Regions from separate parts of the Methyloversatilis sp. RAC08 genome, predicted to be linked through region 1. Evidence: predicted binding sites of a transcription regulator. Region 1 holds the regulator's gene; the other holds the start of a gene.
The links. The regulator sigma-54, encoded in region 1, starts transcription at its own class of promoters, with help from an activator protein. The targets are predictions, from matches to a motif close to TGGCACNNTTCCTGCT.
Positions count from the first base shown of each region.

Region 2: a site for sigma-54 is predicted at 5,761-5,776, ahead of BSY238_RS04120 (CmpA/NrtA family ABC transporter substrate-binding protein). Genes of this name have one in related genera too.

Region 1 covers NZ_CP016448.1:1,718,681-1,728,618, reverse strand. Annotated here, with positions in the region: gene thiL (thiamine-phosphate kinase) at 1-379, shown strand, start outside; gene BSY238_RS08010 (phosphatidylglycerophosphatase A family protein) at 438-884, shown strand; gene BSY238_RS08005 (CinA family protein) at 884-1,378, shown strand; gene recA (recombinase RecA) at 1,435-2,466, shown strand; gene recX (recombination regulator RecX) at 2,463-2,906, shown strand; gene lptB (LPS export ABC transporter ATP-binding protein) at 2,899-3,639, shown strand; gene BSY238_RS07985 (RNA polymerase factor sigma-54) at 3,660-5,096, shown strand; gene hpf (ribosome hibernation-promoting factor, HPF/YfiA family) at 5,160-5,480, shown strand; gene ptsN (PTS IIA-like nitrogen regulatory protein PtsN) at 5,601-6,089, shown strand; gene hprK (HPr(Ser) kinase/phosphatase) at 6,058-6,993, shown strand; gene BSY238_RS07965 (PsiF family protein) at 7,097-7,423, shown strand; gene BSY238_RS07960 (hypothetical protein) at 7,565-8,251, shown strand; gene BSY238_RS07955 (hypothetical protein) at 8,350-9,165, shown strand; gene BSY238_RS07950 (serine/threonine-protein kinase) at 9,191-9,938, shown strand, end outside.
Region 2 covers NZ_CP016448.1:911,060-920,997, forward strand. Annotated here, with positions in the region: gene moaE (molybdopterin synthase catalytic subunit MoaE) at 1-242, opposite strand, end outside; gene moaD (molybdopterin converting factor subunit 1) at 256-519, opposite strand; gene BSY238_RS04100 (molybdopterin molybdotransferase MoeA) at 523-1,740, opposite strand; gene mobB (molybdopterin-guanine dinucleotide biosynthesis protein B) at 1,737-2,231, opposite strand; gene BSY238_RS04110 (ABC transporter ATP-binding protein) at 2,512-3,306, opposite strand; gene ntrB (nitrate ABC transporter permease) at 3,328-4,251, opposite strand; gene BSY238_RS04120 (CmpA/NrtA family ABC transporter substrate-binding protein) at 4,305-5,606, opposite strand; gene BSY238_RS04125 (ANTAR domain-containing response regulator) at 5,979-6,560, opposite strand; gene BSY238_RS04130 (SpoIIE family protein phosphatase) at 6,672-7,847, opposite strand; gene BSY238_RS04135 (response regulator) at 7,844-8,749, opposite strand; gene BSY238_RS04140 (sirohydrochlorin chelatase) at 8,849-9,220, opposite strand; gene BSY238_RS04145 (response regulator) at 9,313-9,938, shown strand, end outside.

The sequences.
Region 1 (9,938 bases):
ACGCGCCCTGCACGACCTTGCAGGCGCGGCGATCGACGTATCCGACGGACTGCTGGCCGATCTGGGTCATATTGCCGCGGCCAGCGGCCTGCATGCAGTGGTCGAAGACGCAGCTTTGCCCTGGCCCGCGCTGCGCGCCGCCTGCGATGACGAGGCCACCGTTCGTCGCGCCTTGCTGGCCGGCGGCGACGACTATGAATTGCTGTTCTGCGCGCCGCGCAGTGCGCACGATGCGTTGCGCCGGCTGTCAGACAGCATGTCGCTGCCGCTCACCCGCATCGGCGCGATGCGTGCCGGCGGTGCCGGTGATGTCAGCCTGGTCGATGCGCAGGGTTGCGAACTGCCGGTCGCGCACCGCGGCTACGACCACTTTTCCTGAAGCGATGATCAAGACCTCCGTTCCGCCCGGCTTCGGTTTCCTTGCCCATCCGGCCCACATGCTGGCTTGCGGCTTCGGCAGCGGTCTGGTGCCGTTCGCGTCCGGCACCTGGGGCACGCTGGCGGCCTGGCCGCTGTATCTGCTGATCAAGCCGTCGTTTTCCGACGCGGCCTTCGGCATTTTCCTGCTGATCGCCGTCATCATCGGTTCGCTGGCCTGCCAGCGCACCGGGCGCGACCTCGGCGTGCCCGACCACGGCGCCATCGTGTGGGACGAAATCGTCGCCTTCTGGCTCGTGCTGTGGGTGACGCCGCCCGATTTCTTCTGGCAGCTTGCGGCCTTCCTCGCGTTCCGCCTGTTCGACATATTCAAGCCGCCACCGGCGCGCTGGGTCGATATCCACATGAAGAACGGCTTCGGTGTCATGCTGGACGACCTGATTGCGGCCCTGTTCGCCATGGTGTCGCTGGCGCTGGGCAAGCTGCTGCTGGAGCGTTTTGCATGATGGACGAGGAATTCGCTGCGTTGTCGGCCGCGGTGGGCGCAGCGTGTGTCGCGTCAGGGCATGTCGTCGTTGCGGCTGAATCGTGCACCGGGGGCTGGGTGGCAGAAGTGCTGACCGCCACCGCCGGCAGCTCGGGCTGGTTTGACTGCGGTTTGGTGACCTACTCGAACGCCGCCAAGCAGCGCCTGCTCGATGTGCCGGTCGAATTGCTGGCCGCGCACGGCGCAGTCAGCGAGCCGGTCGCGCTGGCCATGGCGCGCGGTGCGCTGGCCCGGTCGGCCGCAACGGTCGCGCTGTCGGTCACCGGCATTGCCGGTCCGGGCGGTGCGACACCGGGCAAGCCGGTCGGCACGGTGTGCTTCGGCTGGGCCGTGAAGGGTGGCGTCGAGCGCAGCGAAACGCGTCATTTCGATGGCGACCGCGAAACCGTGCGCCGCCTATCCGTACGTCATACACTGACTGTGCTGCTGGCTTTGCTGGCAGCGCAGACCTGAAAGCACGTGGCAAGAACTGTGCCATAATCGACCGAAAGCAAACGAAAGGATTCCGCATGGACGACAGCAAGGCCAAGGCGCTCGCGGCAGCGCTGGCACAGATTGAGAAGCAGTTCGGCAAGGGCTCGATCATGCGCATGAGCGACGGCCAGCTCGAAAACGACATCCAGGCCGTATCGACCGGTTCGCTGGGACTGGACATCGCGCTCGGAATCGGCGGCCTGCCGCGCGGTCGGGTGGTCGAAATCTACGGTCCGGAATCATCCGGCAAGACCACGCTGACGCTGCAGGTCATCGCCGAAATGCAGAAGATCGGCGGCACGGCGGCCTTCATCGACGCCGAACACGCACTCGACGTGCAGTACGCCGGCAAGCTTGGCGTAAATGTCAGCGACCTGCTGATTTCCCAGCCCGACACCGGCGAGCAGGCACTGGAAATCGTCGACATGCTGGTGCGTTCCGGCGGTGTGGACGTGATCGTCATCGACTCGGTCGCCGCGCTGACGCCGAAGGCCGAAATCGAGGGCGAAATGGGCGATTCGTTGCCCGGCCTGCAGGCCCGCCTGATGAGTCAGGCGCTGCGCAAGCTGACGGCGAGCATCAAGCGCACCAACACGATGGTCATCTTCATCAACCAGATCCGCATGAAGATCGGCGTCATGTTCGGCAATCCGGAAACCACCACCGGCGGCAATGCGCTGAAGTTCTATGCCTCGGTCCGCCTCGACATCCGCCGCATCGGCGCGATCAAGAAGGGCGAAGAGGTGATCGGCTCGGAAACCCGCGTCAAGGTGGTGAAGAACAAGGTTGCGCCGCCGTTCAAGCAGACCGAATTCGACATCCTGTACGGCGAGGGCATTTCGCGCGAAGGCGAAATCATCGAGCTGGGCGTGCTGCACAAATTCGTAGAAAAGTCGGGCGCCTGGTATTCCTACGGCACCGAGCGCATCGGCCAGGGCAAGGACAACGTGCGCGAGTTCCTGCGCGCCAATCCGGTCATGGCACGCGAGATCGAGAACAAGGTGCGCGTGGCCTGCGGCATGCCTGAAATGGGCGTCGTTGTGGCAGGACGGGAAGAGGCTGCGTGAGCGCAAGCCTGCGCGAGAAGGCCCTGCGCCTGCTCGCGCGGCGTGATCACAGTCGCGCTGAACTGGTGCGAAAACTGTCGGAGGACGGCAACCATGACGATATCGCAGCGCTGCTGACGCGTTTCGAGGAATGTGGCCTCGTTTCGGATGCACGTTTTGCGGAACAATTCGTGTCGTCACGTGCAACGCGCTTCGGTGCGCGTCGCCTGCAGCACGAACTGAAACTCCGTGGTGTGCCGGAAGATGACGCGGGTGCCGCGCTGGCCGCACTGGAACAGGATGAAACCGTCCGTGCACGTGCCGTATGGGCGCGCCGGTTCGATGCCGCACCGCAGGATGCGAAGGCCTGGGCACGGCAGGCGAGATTTCTTCAATCACGCGGTTTTTCCGCCGATAGCATACGCAAGGTACTGCGCGAACAACCCGACCAAGATGACTGAAAACCGGAGTGCCAGCCGGCTCAAGGTTGAGCGGCTGCGCAAGAAATACAAATCGCGCCCGGTCGTGAAGGATGTGTCCTTCGAGGTTGGCAGCGGCGAAGTGATCGGTCTGCTGGGCCCGAACGGTGCCGGCAAGACGACCTGTTTCTACATGATCGTCGGCCTGGTCACGGCCGACGGCGGCGAGATCCACCTTGATGGCGAGCGGCTGACGCACCTGCCGATACACCGGCGGGCGCACCAGGGCTTGTCCTATCTGCCGCAGGAGAACTCGGTATTCCGCAAGCTGGACGTCGAGGAGAACATCCTCGCCATCCTGGAACTGAACGAGAAGGATGCGCGGGTGCGAGCACAGCGGCTGGAAGAATTGCTGGCCGAACTGGGCATTGCCCACCTGCGCAAGAGTGCGGCCGTGGCGCTGTCGGGCGGCGAGCGGCGGCGTGTCGAGATCGCCCGCGCACTGGCCACGTCGCCGCGCTTCATCCTGCTCGACGAACCGTTCGCCGGTGTGGACCCGATTGCGGTGATCGACATCCAGAAAACCATCCGCTTCCTGAAGGAACGCGGCATCGGCGTTCTGATCACCGACCACAATGTGCGGGAAACGCTGGGCATCTGTGACCGGGCTTACATCATCAACGAAGGCGAGGTGCTGGCGAGCGGCCGGCCGGACGAAATCGTGTATAACGAAAGTGTCAGGAAGGTCTATCTGGGCGAGCATTTCCGCCTGTAGCCCGCCGAAATTTGCACACCATGAAGCAGTCGCTGCAACTCAAACTTTCCCAGCATCTTGCGCTGACACCGCAGCTGCAACAGTCGATCCGGCTATTGCAGCTGTCGACCATCGAATTCAATCAGGAAATCGAACGTTTCCTCGATGAGAACCCGATGCTCGAGCGTGACGAGCCGGATGCCACCGCCAGCTTCCAGCCGCCGCCCGAAAGCGTTGCCGAGGTGCGCGATGCGCCGCAGGAAAGCACCCAGGCCAGCGCCGACGAACGTGCCCCCGAGGGTACGGGCAGCGCCGACATGGACGAGTGGTCGGGCGAAGGCGGCAACTACGGTACGCGCAGCGGCGGCGACGATGACGATGGCGACTACCAGGACGTGCAGGCGGCCGGTACCTCGCTGAGGGACCACCTGTGCGGCCAGCTCGCCCTGTCGCAGATGAGCGAGCGCGACCGCTATCTGATCCGCCTGCTGATCGAAGCGCTTGACGATGACGGCTACCTGAACCAGGGCCTGGACGAACTGGTCGAGCTGCTGCCGGAAGAGGCCGACATCGACCTCGACGACCTGTCGATCGCGCTGCGCCAGTTGCAGAACTTCGACCCGCCCGGCGTGGCGGCGCGCGACCCGCGCGAATGCCTGCTGATGCAGCTCAACTTCCTGGCGACCGACGAAGTATCGACGCTTGCACGCGTCATCATCGATCAGCACATCGATCTGCTGGCTGCGCGTGATTTCGCCAAGATCCGGCGTGCGGTCGGCTGCGATGAAGAACTGCTGCGCGCCGCACAGAACCTGATCCGTTCGCTCAACCCCCGTCCGGGTGCCCAGTTCGCGCCGATCGATGCGCGCTACATCGTGCCCGACGTCGTGGTGCGCAAGGTGCGCGGCCAATGGACGGCGCTGCTCAATCCGGATGCCATGCCGCGTCTGCGGATCAACCGGCTGTATGCGGAAATCCTGCAGGGCCAGCGCGGCAGCGGTCTGTCCGGCCAGCTGCAGGAGGCCAAGTGGCTGATCAAGAATGTCCAGCAGCGCTTCGACACCATCCTGCGTGTCTCTCAGGCCATCGTCGAGCGCCAGCGCCAGTTCTTCGAATTCGGTGAGGTTGCGATGCGGCCGCTGACGCTGCGCGAGATCGCGGAGACGCTGGAACTGCATGAATCCACCATTTCTCGGGTGACGTCGCAGAAGTACATGGCGACGACACGCGGCCTGTTCGAACTGAAATATTTTTTCGGCAGCCATGTGGCAACCGAAAGCGGCGGGGCCTGCTCAGCCACCGCAATCCGCGCACTCATCCGCCAGTTGGTGGGTGCCGAGGATGCCAAGCGTCCGTTGTCGGACTCGCGCATCGCGGAAATACTGGGTCAGCAGGGCATCGTGGTTGCGCGGCGCACCATCGCCAAATACCGTGAATCGCTCAACATCCCGCCGGTCAGCGTGCGCAAGGCGATCTAGCGCGTTCAATGACGAACGCCCGGACCGTCCCGCATATTCCGTCCCGCAACGACAGGAGGCAGCATGAACCTCACCATCACCGGCCATCATCTTGAAGTGACGCAGCCGATCCGCGACTACATCGAGTCCAAGCTCGAACGCGTGATCCGCCATTTCGACCACGTAACAAGCGTTTCCGTGATTCTGACTGTCGAAAAGCTGCGACAGAAGGCGGAAGTCACTCTGCACGTGCGAGGCCGCGACATCTTCGTCGAAGCGGAAAGCGAAGACATGTATGCCACCCTCGACAACCTGATGGACAAACTCGATCGTCAGGTGCTCAAACACAAGGAAAAATCGAACGAGCACACGCGCGAGTCGGTCAAGCACCAAGCGGCAGAATGACACGATTGCCATCTGTCACGAGCGTATAATCCGACGTCTTGTTGCAGTGCAATCAACTTCACGGCGCGGTTTCCGATATCCGGTAATCGCGCCCGCCGCGTGTTCGGAGTAGCCCCTGACATGACGCTCATCGCCAAGCTGTTGCCCGTTTCGAATGTCTGTATCGGCCTTGAGGCCAGCAGCAAGAAACGTGTGTTCGAACAGGCCGGCCTGCTGTTCGAGAACCATCAGGGTATTGCCCGCAGCCAGGTGTTCGACAGCCTGTTCGCACGGGAAAAGCTCGGCTCCACCGGACTCGGTCAGGGCGTGGCGATTCCGCACGGCCGCATCAAGGGTCTGAAGGAAGCCATCGGCGGGTTTGTGCGGCTGGATACGCCGGTCGCCTTCGATGCGCCGGACGGCCGACCGGTCAATCTGCTGTTCGTGCTGCTGGTGCCCGAGCAGGCAACCGAGCTGCATCTGCAGATATTGTCCGAGCTGGCACAAATGTTTGCAGACAAGGCGTTCCGCGAACAGCTGCTTCAGGCAGCAGACGCCGCTGCCATCCACGCTCTATTCACCACCTGGCAACCGGTGCATGCGGAAGCTCAGCGTCGCGCGGCTGTTTGAGGACAATCGCGACCGTCTTCGCCTGCAGTGGCAGTGCGGCGACGGCAACACACTGATCGTTGCCGATCAGATCGGCCTGTCGCCCGCCGATCTCGTCGGGCATCTCAATACCATTCACACCCGGCGCATCCAGGTCATCGGCGTGCCGGAAATCCTGTGGGTTGAAAACGTCAGTCCGCGCAAGGTCGAGGACATCGTGGGTTCGCTGCTGGAAGCCCATCCGCCGGCCTTCATCGTCGCCGACGGCGCCCAGCCGCCGGCCGCCATACGCGCCGGCTGTGCGGAGCACGGCATTCCGCTGATCACCACGCAACGCAGTGCGGCATCGGTCATCGACCAGGTGCGCGCCTACCTCGCGCGCGAACTGGCCGACCAGACCACGCTGCACGGCGTATCGATGGATGTGCTTGGCATGGGCGTGCTGATCACCGGTGATTCGGGTGTCGGCAAGAGCGAACTTGCGCTCGAACTGATTTCGCGCGGGCACGGGCTGGTTGCCGACGACTGCGTGGAAATCTCGCGCATCGCGCCGACCGTACTCGAGGGGCGCTGCCCCGAATTGCTGAAGGACTTTCTCGAAGTTCGCGGGCTGGGCGTGCTGAATATCCGGACGGTATTCGGTGAAACTGCCTGTCGGCGCAAGATGAAGCTGCAGCTCGTCGTGCATCTGCAGAAGCAGGTAACCGGTCTGCCTGAAGCCACGCGCATGCCGCTCGACAACGAGGTCATGGACATCCTCGGCGTGAAGATACGCAAGGTTGTCATACCGGTGGCGGCCGGACGCAATCTGGCCGTGCTGGTCGAGGCGGCCGTACGCGTCACGATTCTCCGTTTCCGCGGCATCGACTCCACACTCGAATTCGTAGAACGTCAGCGCCGCGCGCTTGGCGGCGACGAGGGCTGAAACAGAACTTCCCTGTTCGATGACATGCGAATATCATGCGAATCGACTGGCGCCTGTCAGTCGATTCGCATGTTCATTCATTGTTGTCGTGAGGAGGTACATCATGTCCGCATACCGCTTGTCCTCGACGCTGACTGTCCTGTCAGCAGCCTTTCTGCTCGTCTCGCCGAGCGCCGCCATCGCCGGGCCGCAGCAGGAGAAGATGAAAGCCTGCAATGCCGAAGCGAAGGAGAAGGCGCTCAAGGGCGATGAACGTCGCAGCTTCATGAGCGGCTGCCTGTCGTCGGGTTCTGCCGCAAAACAGACGCTGACGGCCGACGAAGCGGGTGCGCTGAAGGACCGCAAGAAGCAGTGCCGCACCGAAGCCACCGAAAAGGCGCTCAAGGGCGAAGAAAGAAAGTCCTTCATAGCGGAATGCGTCAAGGCCTGACCTTGATGTTGCCGGTGTCGCATCCACGGCACCGGCCGATGTGGCTTATGCAACAACCCGACATGAATCGTGCCGCAAGGCGAGCAGCGACGCGATGCCCTTTTGCTATAGTCAAGCGGTGTTCGACTGTCGGGGTACGTCGTGCTGCGCTATTGCAACAAGGGCATCCGGCTGCTGTGTGGCGTGACGCTCCTTGCAGCCGCGTCGATGGCTGCGGCATTCAGTTTTTCCGAAGAGGCGGAGAAGGACGCGCGGGCTGAAGAAGAACGCCGCGCCACCTCGCACACGGCGCTGTCCCTCCCCGCAGGCTGTCTCGCCGAGCTGAAGCGAAAGAAGATCATGATCGTCATGGGCGAGCGCACCGGCGAAGGCATCAGCGCCAGCCAGGCCCGCTACAGCCCGCATTTCAATTCGATCAACAAGCGCCTGCTCAGGCAGGGCATCCGCACCTATTCCCAGCAGGAAATCACGGCCCACATCGCTCAGGCCGAAGTTGACGCCTACTTCCGCAACGATCCGGACGCCGCACTGGCGGCTTCGAAGAAGATGGGCGCCCAGCTCGTCCTGCGTGGCACGATCGCGTCGCGCTCGATGCTGAATCCGGTAGTACGCATTCCCGAGGTCTACGTGACGATCGCCTTCGCGCTCATGAAGCCTGACGGCACGCTGCTGTCCGATGCCCAGGCGTCGGCCGAGTCGTATTCGGGCAGCGACACGCTGGCCATGGCCGGCACGCTGGTGGAAGAAAAGGCAGATGGCGTGGTGAGCACGCTGCTGGGCGGTTACTGCGCGCATGCGGCATCGACCGCCGGCAACAAACGAAGATAGGCAGTTCGCACCAGGGCAACGGCCGGCAGGCCAGGGCACTTCCAGTCGGCGCAGAACCGGCATGAAATCGATCGGGATGACCAAATGAAAGGGATGTCATGACTATCAACCACGGGATGTTGCGCCACAGGGTGGCACTTGCAGTCGCACTGGCATGCATCGGGGCGCCGGCTTTCGCACAGCCGACGTTCGAGAGCGCTTCGCCGACGGCCGGCACCAGCACTTCCGACAAGGCCAACGAAAGCGCCGACAAGGCGATGTACAAGGCTGTCGAGTACAGCAACAAGAACAAGAAGGGGCCGACCGTCATCGTCGTGCCGGGCGAGATCAAGAGCAACAATGCCACCTTCACGCAGAAGTTCGCCTCCAACAACATTGCCGACTTCGGCGAACTCGAGCTGTCGCAGGCCAATTTCAAGGTGCTGGAGCGGTCCGATCTCGGCCCGCTGCTGGGCGAGTTCCAGTTGGCATACTCGATGGGCGACCCGGACTCGGCACGCAAGATGCTGCAGAAGGGCAAGCTGAAGACGACCAAGTACGTCGTGAAATTCGACATCCTGAAAGCGGAGCAGGTCGCTGCCGCGAAGGAAGGCATCAGCGGACGGGCGATCGGCAACATCATCGGCATCCTCGGCGGCAGCCGCGGCAGCTACGCCGCCGGCGAAGCGGTCGGATCGGTCGAGACCGCCGCTGCCGCCGGCGTGTGGATCATCGGCATGCGCTACAAGATCATCGACGCAAACACCACCGAACAGCTTGCGCAGGGCTATACCGAAGAGAAGATGGAAGTCGGCGCCAAGGGCACCTCCATCCTCGGTGTGTCGAGCAGCCAGGAAGGCGGCATCACGCTGGACGGCATGGTGCAGCGACTGGTGCAGAAATCGGTCTGGGAAATCGACTCGAAGTACAAGTAAGCATCCTGCTGCCGGAGCACACGCCGTGAGCCTTCCAGCCAGACTGGGCAAGTACGACATCCTGCGCGAGCTCGGTCAGGGTGCGATGGGCATCGTCTATGAAGGGCGCGACCCGGTCATCGACCGACGGGTCGCCATCAAGACGCTCAAGCGCGAGCAGCTGGAGCGCAGCGAAGCCGACGAGGTGATCGCACGCTTCAAGCGCGAGGCGCAGGCGGCCGGACGGCTCAACCACCCGAACGTCGTCGCCATCTACGAGTATGGCGAAGCCGACGACGGCACCGCCTTCATCGCGATGGAGTTCGTGCAGGGCCGCGAACTGAAGGATCTGTTCGAAGCCGACGAGCGCATTCCGCTACCCATGGTCGGACGCCTCATGGGGCAGCTGCTCGATGCACTGGGACACGCCCACCGCCACGGCGTCACCCATCGCGACATCAAGCCGGCGAACATCATCCTGCTGGCCGACAACACGGTGAAGGTGGCTGACTTCGGTGTCGCGCGGATCGAATCGTCGAATCTGACCCAGACCGGCACGGTCATCGGCACGCCTTCCTACATGTCGCCCGAGCAGTTCATGGGGCAGACGGTCGACGGGCGCAGCGACCTGTTTTCCGCCGGTGTCGTGCTGTATCAGCTGCTGACCGGCGAAAAGCCCTTCACCGGCGCGCTGACCACCATCATGCACAAGGTGCTGAAGGAAGATCCGACCTGGCCGTCGGTGCTCAATGTGCATGTCAACGCGCGACTCGACGCCGTGGTGCGCAAGGCGC
Region 2 (9,938 bases), 810 kb from region 1:
TGGATCACGCGCGCCGCGAGAATGTCCCAGCGCGATTTCGCCTCGACGACGATGTCTTCCAGCGCCGCTTCGGTCATGCCCGGATAGTGTTCGAGCGTCATTGCGCGCACGCCGGCGCCGTCGTTCATGTCGCGCACCAGACCGGTGAAGGTGGCCACCGCGCCGACGTCGGTGCGACCGGCCAGCAGTGCGTCGATTTCGGCGCCGATGTCGAAATCGGCTTCGCGGACACTTACGCTCATGCCTGTCTCCCGCTCAGCCGCCGGTGACCGGCGGAAAGAAGGCGACCTCGTCGCCGTCGGCCACCGGCGACGCCGGATCGGTCATGCGCTGATTGATCGCCGCGCGCAGGTTCTTCATCTGCGCCAGCGCGCCCCAGTCGCCGCCGCGGCCGGCAATCAACGCCCGCACGTCGGCCAGCGTCGTGCAGTCATCCGGCAGTTCAAGCGTTTCGCCCGGCGTGCCGAGCGCTTCGCGCAGCGCGGCGAAGTACAGCACTTTGATGGTCTTCTGGCTCATGACTCAGTACAGCAGCGATTCGAAGGACAGGAAAGGCACGGCATCGCCCCGGGCGATCGTCAGCCCGGCCGCGATGTCGGCCAGACCGTCGCCCCACACGGTCGAGGTCAGCACGCCGGAACTCTGGTTGTCGAACAGTTCGAGCCCGCCGGTGGCAGTGCGGCGCACGCGCAGGAATTCGCGCCGGCGGTCCGGCTTCGGCCAGTCGAAGTCCGCACGCACCGTGAAGGGCAGCGGCGTCACGTCTTGCACACCCATGCGGCGCAGGATGAACGGGCGCACCAGCAGCAGGAAGGTGACGAAGCTGGACACCGGATTGCCGGGCAGACCCAGGAAGTCAGCCGTGCTGCCGTCGGAGCGCTTCACATGGCCGTGCGCCAGCGGCTTGCCCGGCTTCATCGCGATCTTCCAGCTGTCGAGCGCGCCTTCCGCTTCGAGCGCCGGCTTGATGTGGTCTTCTTCGCCGACGCCGACGCCGCCGCTGGTCAGGATGACATCGCAGGTCGCAGCCGCTTCGCGCAGCGCCGCGCGCGTGGCGTCGAGCCGGTCCGGCACGATGCCCAGATCGAGCACCTCGCAGCCCAGCGCCTCGCACAGTGCACGCAGCAGGTAGCGGTTCGAGTTGTAGATGGCACCCGGCGGCAGCGGCTGGCCCGGCATGACCAGTTCGTCGCCGGTGGAAAACAGCGCCACGCGCGGCCGGCGCACCACCGGCAGGTCGGCCAGTCCGACCGATGCCGCCAGCCCGACTTCCTGCGCCCGCAGCCGGCTGCCGGCTGCCAGCACCGTATCGCCCGCGCGGATGTCCTCTCCGGCGCGGCGTATCCAGGCGCCCGTCTTCGGTATTTCGTCGAAGCACACGCCGGCATCGACGATGCGCGTGGCCTCCTGCATCACGATGGCGTCGGCACCCGCCGGCACCGGCGCGCCGGTGAAGATGCGCGCACAGGTGCGCGGCGCAAGCGGCGCACCGACGTGTCCGGCCGGAATGCGCTGGCTGACCGGCAGGCAGTCGCCGACCGATTCGAGGTCGGCCACGCGCACCGCGTAACCGTCCATGCTGCTGTTGTCGTGCGGCGGCACGGTGATTGCGGAACGCTGATCGCGCGCCAGCACGCGGCCGGCCGCGTGGAAGGTGCTGACCGTTTCGGTGTCGCCTATCGGGCGCGCACTCGCGAGCAAGCGGGCGAGTGCCGCGTCGAGCGTGAGCATTTCGTTCATCGGAACCCCTGGTGACGGAGGATGAAGCCCGCGATGGCTTCCACATCATTCAGGTCGAGCCTGGGCAGCGGAAGTTCCATCGGCACATCGGTTGCGACGGCGACCACATGCGGGTTGTCCGGATACATCAGCGGCCGGTCGTGCGACGGGCGATGAACTTCCAGCTTCGGAATCGGCGAGGCCTTGAAACCTTCCACCAGCACCAGGTCGCACGGGCTCAGTGCGGCAATCTGCTGGTCGAGAGACGGTTCTTCACGGCCACGCAATTCGTGCATCAGCACCCAGCGGTTGTTTGACGTGAGCAGTACTTCGGTGCAGCCGGCTTCGCGCAGGCGGAAGGAATCCTTGCCCGGGCGGTCGATGTCGAAGCCCGCATGCGCATGCTTGATCAGCGACACGGTCAGTCCTTCCAGCACGAAATGCGGGATGAGCTGTTCGATCAGCGTGGTCTTGCCGGAGCCGCTGTAGCCGGCAAATCCGAAAACTTTCATGGGGGCGGGCATGCAGACAAAGCGTGATTATCGCCCAAGGGCGCACGAGCGCGCGCAGTAGTCCCCTCGCCCAACATGGTTTGCCGCAAGTGGCACAGATTGACCCGACACTTCGCCCTTGCAGGCAAGGACAGCTTCGACGCTTCCGTTGTCGACGATGTCGCGCAGCTTCGCGGGGGTGGAGCAGGAATGTTGGGCATCGCTGCGCTCACCCCAACCTACGGACTCCGCGCGCCGTTGCAGGTTGGGGTGAGCACAGCGATGCCCAACAGACTCCGGGTCAGGCTGCCTTCTTCACCTGCTTCTGGTACAGGAACTCCAGCAGCGCGGCACGGTATTCCACGAAGTCGTGGTCGTGCGCCAGCTTCAGCCGGTCACGCGGGCGAGCCAGCTTCACTTCGAGGATTTCACCTATGGTGGCCGCCGGGCCGTTGGTCATCATGACGATGCGGTCGGACAGCAGCACCGCCTCGTCGACGTCGTGCGTCACCATCACCACGGTGGCGCCGGTCTTTTCCATGACGCCATTCAGTTCGTCCTGCAGGCTGGCGCGCGTCAGTGCGTCGAGCGCGCCGAACGGCTCATCCATCAGCAGGATCTTCGGCTCCATGGCGAAGGCGCGCGCGATGCCGACGCGCTGCTTCATGCCGCCGGAAATTTCATGCGGCAGCTTGTCCAGCGCGTGGTCCATATGCACCATTTCGAGCGCCGCTTCCGCGCGCGCCTTCAGCTTGCCCTTGCCTTCCTTCTTGCCGAATACGCGTTCGACCGCCAGCAGAACGTTTTCGCGGCAGGTGAGCCAGGGCAGCAACGAGTGATTCTGGAACACCACGGCGCGTTCCGGTCCCGGGCCGGCGATTTCGCGGCCGTCGCAGAACAGGTTGCCGCTGGTCGGCAGCGTGAGCCCGGCGATCAGGTTCAGCAGCGTCGACTTGCCGCAGCCCGAGTGGCCGATCAGCGTGACGAATTCGCCCTCGGCGATGGTGAGGTCGATGTCGCGCAGCGCGACGAACTTGCCCTTCTTGGTGTCGAAGGACATGCCGGCGTTTTCGACCTTGACGATGACTTTGCTCATGGAAATCTCCCGGGTCCGTGATCAGCTGTTGCCGTACGAGAAGCGGCGGGCGAGCAGCAGCAGGAACTGTTCGAGCAGCAGACCGACGATGCCGATGACGAAGATGGCGATGATGATGTGCTCGACCTTCAGGTTGTTCCACTCGTCCCACACCCAGAATCCGATACCGACTCCGCCGGTCAGCATTTCGGCGGCGACGATGACCAGCCAGGCGGTGCCGATGGACAGCCGGATGCCGGTCAGCATGTACGGCAGTACCGACGGGAACAGGATCTTGGTGACGATCTTCCATTCGCTCAGATCGAGCACGCGGGCCACGTTCATGTAGTCCTGCGGCACGCGCTGCACACCGACCGCGGTATTGATGATCATAGGCCAGATCGAACAGATGAAGATGGTCCAGGTGGCGGCCGGGTCGGCCTGCTTGAACACCAGCAGACCGATCGGCAGCCAGGCCAGCGGACTGACCGGACGCAGCAGCGAAATGATCGGATCGAGCATCGCATTCATGAACGCGAAGCGGCCGATGATGAAGCCGAGCGGAATGCCGACCAGAGCAGCGAAACCGAAGCCGATGCCGACACGCTGCAGCGATGACAGCACGTTCCAGCCGATGCCCAGATCGTTCGGCCCGTTGTTGTAGAACGGATCGGCAAACAGCACCTTGGCGGCTTCCCACACCGGCAGCGGTCCGGGGATGCTGCCACCGGTGCCCGCCAGCAGCGCCCACACGGCGATCAGCAGCACCATGCCGGCGATCGGCGGGAACACTGCCTTGAAAATGTTCAGCAGGATTTCGGACACCGGCGTGCGCGGTTCGCGCGGCGCAACGGCCACGACAGGTGGGGCGATCGGCACGGCTTCATTCGCGGCGCGCACCGGCGTGGCGGCGGAGCTCGTCGTCATCGGAACGACCTTGTCACTGGTGATGATTGCTGCACTCATGATTGACTCCTTTCGGTACCGGAGGACGCGGGGCGAACCCCGCGCCCGACCCATCAGGCGGCGTTGATCTTGAAGCTGCCGGCATACTTCTGCGGTTCCTTGCCATCCCAGGTGACGCCGTCGATCAGCTTGTGCGAACGCATGTCGCTCTTGGGCAGCGGAGCGCCCGCGGCCGTCGCGGCCTGCTTGTAGATGTCGATGCGGTTGATGGCCTTGGCGACAGCCAGGTAGTCCGGGTCGGACTTGAGCAACCCCCAGCGCTTGTGCTGGGTCAGGAACCACATGCCATCAGACAGGTAGGGGAAGTTCACCGCACCATCGTTGAAGAATTTCATCGCGTTCTTGTCGTCCCAGCTCTTGCCGAGGCCGTTCGAATAGCGGCCCAGCATGCGTTCCAGGATGACGTCCATGTCGGTGTTGATGTAGGACTTGGTCGCCACGACCTCGGCCGTCTTGCGCCGGTTCACCAGCGAGGCGTCGATCCATTTGCCGGCTTCCAGAATGGCGGCCGTCATGGCACGCGCAGTATTGGGGTTCTTGCTGACCCAATCAGCGGTGGTGCCGAGCACCTTTTCCGGGTGATCGGTCCAGATGTCCTGCGTGGTCACCGAAGTGAAGCCGATCTTGTCGATGATGGCGCGGTTGTTCCATGGCTCGCCGACGCAGAAGCCATCCATGTTGCCAACGCGCATGTTCGCAACCATCTGCGGCGGCGGCACGGTGATGACCTTGACATCCTTCATCGGGTTGATGTCGTGCGCTGCAAGCCAGTAATACAGCCACATGGCATGGGTGCCGGTGGGGAAGGTCTGCGCGAAAGTGTAGTCGCCCGGCTTGCTGGTCAGCAGCTTCTTCAGGCTGGTACCGTCGGTGACGCCCTGATCCTTCAGCTTGTTGGCGAGCGTGATGGCCTGCCCGTTGTTGTTCAGGTTCATCAGCACGGCCATGTCCTTCTTCGGGCCTCCGATGCCCAGATGCACGCCGTACACCAGGCCGTAAAGCACGTGCGCTGCATCGAGCTCGCCGTTGACCAGCTTGTCGCGCACCGCGGCCCACGAGGCTTCCTTGGACGGGATGATCTTGATGCCGTACTTTTCGTCGAACTTCTCCACCGCCGCCATCACGACGCTGGAACAGTCGGTCAGCGGAATGAAGCCGATGCGGACTTCCTTCTTCTCGGGTGCGTCCGAGCCGGCGGCCCACGCTCCCGAACGCACGCCGGGCGGCACCATGCTCATGAGCGCGGCTCCTGCGCCCAGTGCGACGCCCTGTCTGAGGAAGCTGCGGCGCTTGTCTGGGGTTTCAATGATGCCTGGGGCCTGCGCGCTGTCTGCCTGTTTCGGATGGTCAGCCATCGTGTTCTCCGTCGGTTCATGTTTCGGTTCCAGAATGAAAAAGGGGCGTGCATCCGCAGCGGTGAAAGCCGAGCCGGATGGACGCCCCTGTCCCTGTCGGAGGCTTTCGAGCCTCGCTGGCCGCAACGTCGTTGTTGCGCCTTGTACTGCCAGTAGCATGCGGCGTGCCAGAGGACAGCACCGCATCCATCCAGCTGTTTTTCAAGGGTTTTGACTGCTCGATCCGAGAACTGCCCGCACGCTGAATCATCGGACTGCACTTGTGCGGTGCAACAGCTCAACGCCGCGCACCATGACGAACCGCGGCGATCGGCTCAGGCGAAGGAACAGACGGAAAAGGAAACGCCGGCGGCGGATGCAACCGGCGTGAGGTCAGCCGAGCAGTCGGGCGGTCGCGAGCAGGTCTTCGCTGACGGCGGCTATTGTCTTGCCGCGTTCCATCGCCAGCTTGCGCAGCGTGTGGTACGCAGCATCCTCCTCGATGCCGCGCAGCTTCATCAGCACACCCTTGGCGCGATCGATGGTGATGCGGTCCGACAGCTTCTGCCGCGCCTCATCGCGCGCGCGCCGCAGTTCCTGATGTTCCTCGAACTGCGCCAGGGCCACATCGATGATGGGCTTGATGCGCTTGGCTTCCAGCCCGTCGACCACATAGGCCGACACGCCGGCCTTCATGGCGCGGCGGATGGTCTTGCTATCGGATTCGTTGGCGAACACGATGACCGGACGCGGCTTTTCCCGGTCCATCGCAGCCATGTGTTCCAGGGTGTCGCGAGATGGCGAATCGGTCTGGATCAAGATGACGTCGGGTTTGAGCTCCTCGACCCTGAGATGCAGGTCGTAGGCGCTCGACAGCACGGCAGCCACCTGATAGCCGGCGCAGGCGAGCCCGGCGCAGATTTCCGCCGCGCGCTTGCGCGATTCATCGACCACCAGAACATTGAGAACAGCCATGGAGCATCATTCGAAGTTCGGGTGTTCATGGCATGCAATCGCTGTGCCAACGCGCCGGATATGCCGGCACGGTCAGCTCGGTCGATGCAACCGCGCCCTGCGGCGCGGGTTTCAGTCGAGATTGATCACCAACAGGGACACGTCGTCATGCGCCGATGCCCCGTCCAGATGCATGGCGAGCGCCTTGCGCACCGCATCGTGGCGTTGCGTGGGCAGGGTGTCGCGCAACACCGCTTCGAGACGGTGGCTGCCGAACGCTTCACTGGCTGGTGACTGCGCTTCGAGCAGACCGTCCGAACACAGAACGAGCTGGTCGCCCGGGCTCCACCGGAAATGGCGCGGCGGGACGTTGACCGGATCGTCGGCGTCGATGCCCAGCGGCAGATTGGCGGACGCGAATCGCTCGAACACCACGCCTTGCTTGTTCAGCCACAGGATGTCCGGCGTGCCGCCGACCCAAAGCTCGCCGAAGCCATTTCCCAGTCGGACCATGCTCGCCGCGACAAAGCGGCCGACCGGCAGGGAGGACATCAGGTGGCGGTTGATTTCGCCGGCCATCAGGCCGAGCGAGAGGTTCTTGGCCGCCATGCCGAAAAACACCTGCAGCACCGGCAGCACGCTGATCGCTGCAGCCAGCCCATGACCCGTGGCATCGGCCAGCAGCGCGTACAGCGCACCGGACGGGGAGCGCGACACCGCAACGATGTCGCCGGAGAACTGGGTCGTCGGCGTCACCGAATAGCGCACCCGCGAGTCGGCGACGGCCTTGCCCTTCACCTGGCGCTCGATGACGGCACGCGCGAACTCGATTTCCGCTTCCTGCTCGGCGCGGTAATTGTTCATGTCTGCCTGCAATGCCAGCTGACGCGCACAGGCAGACAACTTGGCCGCCAGGATGGCGCGCCGGATCGGCTTGGTGAGGTAGTCGTCGGCCCCGGCCTCCAGACCGGCAATCATGTCTTCATCGTCTGACCGCGCGGACAGCAGCAGGATGGGCAGCCAGATGCCGGCGCACAGGCGGCGCAGTTCGCGTGTGGCCTGCAGGCCGTCCATGCCGGGCATGACGACATCCATCAGCACGATGTCGGGACGCACGCTGCGAAAAGCCTGCAGCGCAGCCGCTCCGTCAGACGCTTCGATGCAGCGATAGCCCAGCCGACGCACGAGCGCGCTGACAGTCGCGCGGCCGATCAGGGTGTCGTCGACCACCAGTACCGTCATCGGTCTCACGGGCGGCTGATCGACCGGCAGCGTCAGGTCTTCCGCACTGACTTGCGTGTGGCTCATTGCACGTCCACCGCTGCGCTGACCACGTTACCGGATCCAATGTACTCGAGCCGCTTGAAGGAGAGCTGGCGCGCCATGGCGATGCCGCGGCCATTCGGATCGAAGGCGCGCTCCGGATCGAAATCGAGATAGCGCGTGTAGTCGAAGCCCCGGCCTTGATCGCTCACCGTGAAGCGCACTTCCGCAGCCGAGCGTTCGACCGTCAGGCGCGCCCGCTTGCCCGCGTTCTGAGGCATCTGCAGGCGGCGCTCGACTTCTTCCTGCCAGCGGTCTTCCAGGCGCAAGCGTGATTTTTCAGCATAGGTGATGCCCAGATTGCCGTGTTCGACCGCGTTGATCAGCAACTCGCTCAGGCCCATCACGATGTTTTCCGGCTGCGGCGCGGCCAGCGACGCCAGCGTCGACAGTTCGGTTGCCTGCTTCAGGGTGGCGAATTCGAACTCGGCATGCGTGAGCATGCACATTGCGCGGCGTATGTCTTCGACCTGCAGCAGAATTTCACGCGTGCGACGCACTTCGTCGAGCGCAGACTTGACGATGGCGAGCAGCGCATCCGGCTCGTATGGCTTGGTGAGGTAGTAGCGCGCACCGGCTTCCAGCCCTTCACGCACCTGATCCGGTGTGGCGGCGGCCGTCTGCATGATGACCGGCATGCCGCGCAGGCGCGGTGTGCGCTGCACGCGGCGCAACACTTCCATGCCGTCGAGGCGCGGCATCATGCGGTCCAGCACCAGCAGGTCGAATTCGCGCTCGGCATCTTCGAGCAGCGCCCATGCTTCGACACCGTCGTGAGCCATGGTCAGCTCGAATCCGGGTGCGTCCAGATATTCCCGGATGATTTCGAGGTTGAAGGGTTCGTCATCGACGACGAGCACCCGTACTTTCGCTGACACATTCGGCATGCAAGGCTCCGGAAGTCTGCGGCCGGAATCCCGTCAAACCTGATGGCACCCGACCTCTGGCAGTGCTAACGGCTTGTTGCGCCGAGTCTTGAACCCAGTTCAGCCACTCAGGGCGGCCAGCGCCACCTCGGCCATCACCTGCTGCACGCGTGCGTCCTCGCCCACGGCCGTCGCCAGATCGATGAGCAGCGACGGATGACGGGCACGCGCCGCATCGACCTGAGCCGGCAGGTCGCGCCGGACATGCCCGCTCTGTGCGATGAACATCGGTACCACGGCAATGTGCGTCACGCCCTCCGCGACCAGCCGGTCGCAGGCCTGATCGAGCGTGGGTTCGAGGAACTCGAGAAAGGCGAGTTCGACGCACGGCGCCGACGGCGCGGCTGTCAGGCGCGCCGCCACCTCACGCAATGGGCGCGCCCATTCCGGATCGCGCGAGCCATGTCCGAACAGTATCAAACCATGCTTCACTGCTTAATCCCTTTCAATTTATGTGCTTACGATCAAGCGCCGGTCAAGCGCCCCGGGTACACTCGCGCCATCTCATCGCGACGGGACTGTGCATGCAGGTCATGATCATCGAAGACCAGCCCCTGGTTGTGGAGGGGCTGCGCAGCGTACTGACAGGCATGGACAGCGAGCCGGACATCCGGTGCGCTTTGCTTGCTTCCCGCGCATTGTCCATGCTGCGCAGCGGTTTGCGGCCCGATCTGGTGCTGCTCGACCTAAATCTGCCGGACGCCGGGGGTACCTCGCTGCTGACCGAACTGCGTCAGGAGTTTCCGGATGTGCCGGTGGTGGTGATTTCGGCCCAGGACGATCGCGACACCATCACGCGCGCCATCGACCAGGGTGCCATGGGTTTCATTTCCAAAAGCTCGAACACGGCAATACTGGTCAGCGCACTGCAGCTTGTGATGAAGGGCGGCATCTATGTGCCGCATCAGGTGCTCGACAGCCACGGCGTCGACCATCCGCCGCAGGCGCATATCCAGGACCTGGCCGACATCGGCATGACGCCGCGTCAGATCGAAGTGCTGACACTGATGATCGAAGGTCTGCCGAACAAGCTCATCTGCCGCGAACTGGGCATTTCCGACGGCACCTGCAAGACGCATATTTCAGCCATCCTGCGCCTGCTTGACGTACGCAACCGCACGCAGGCGGTATTTGCACTGTCGAAAATGGG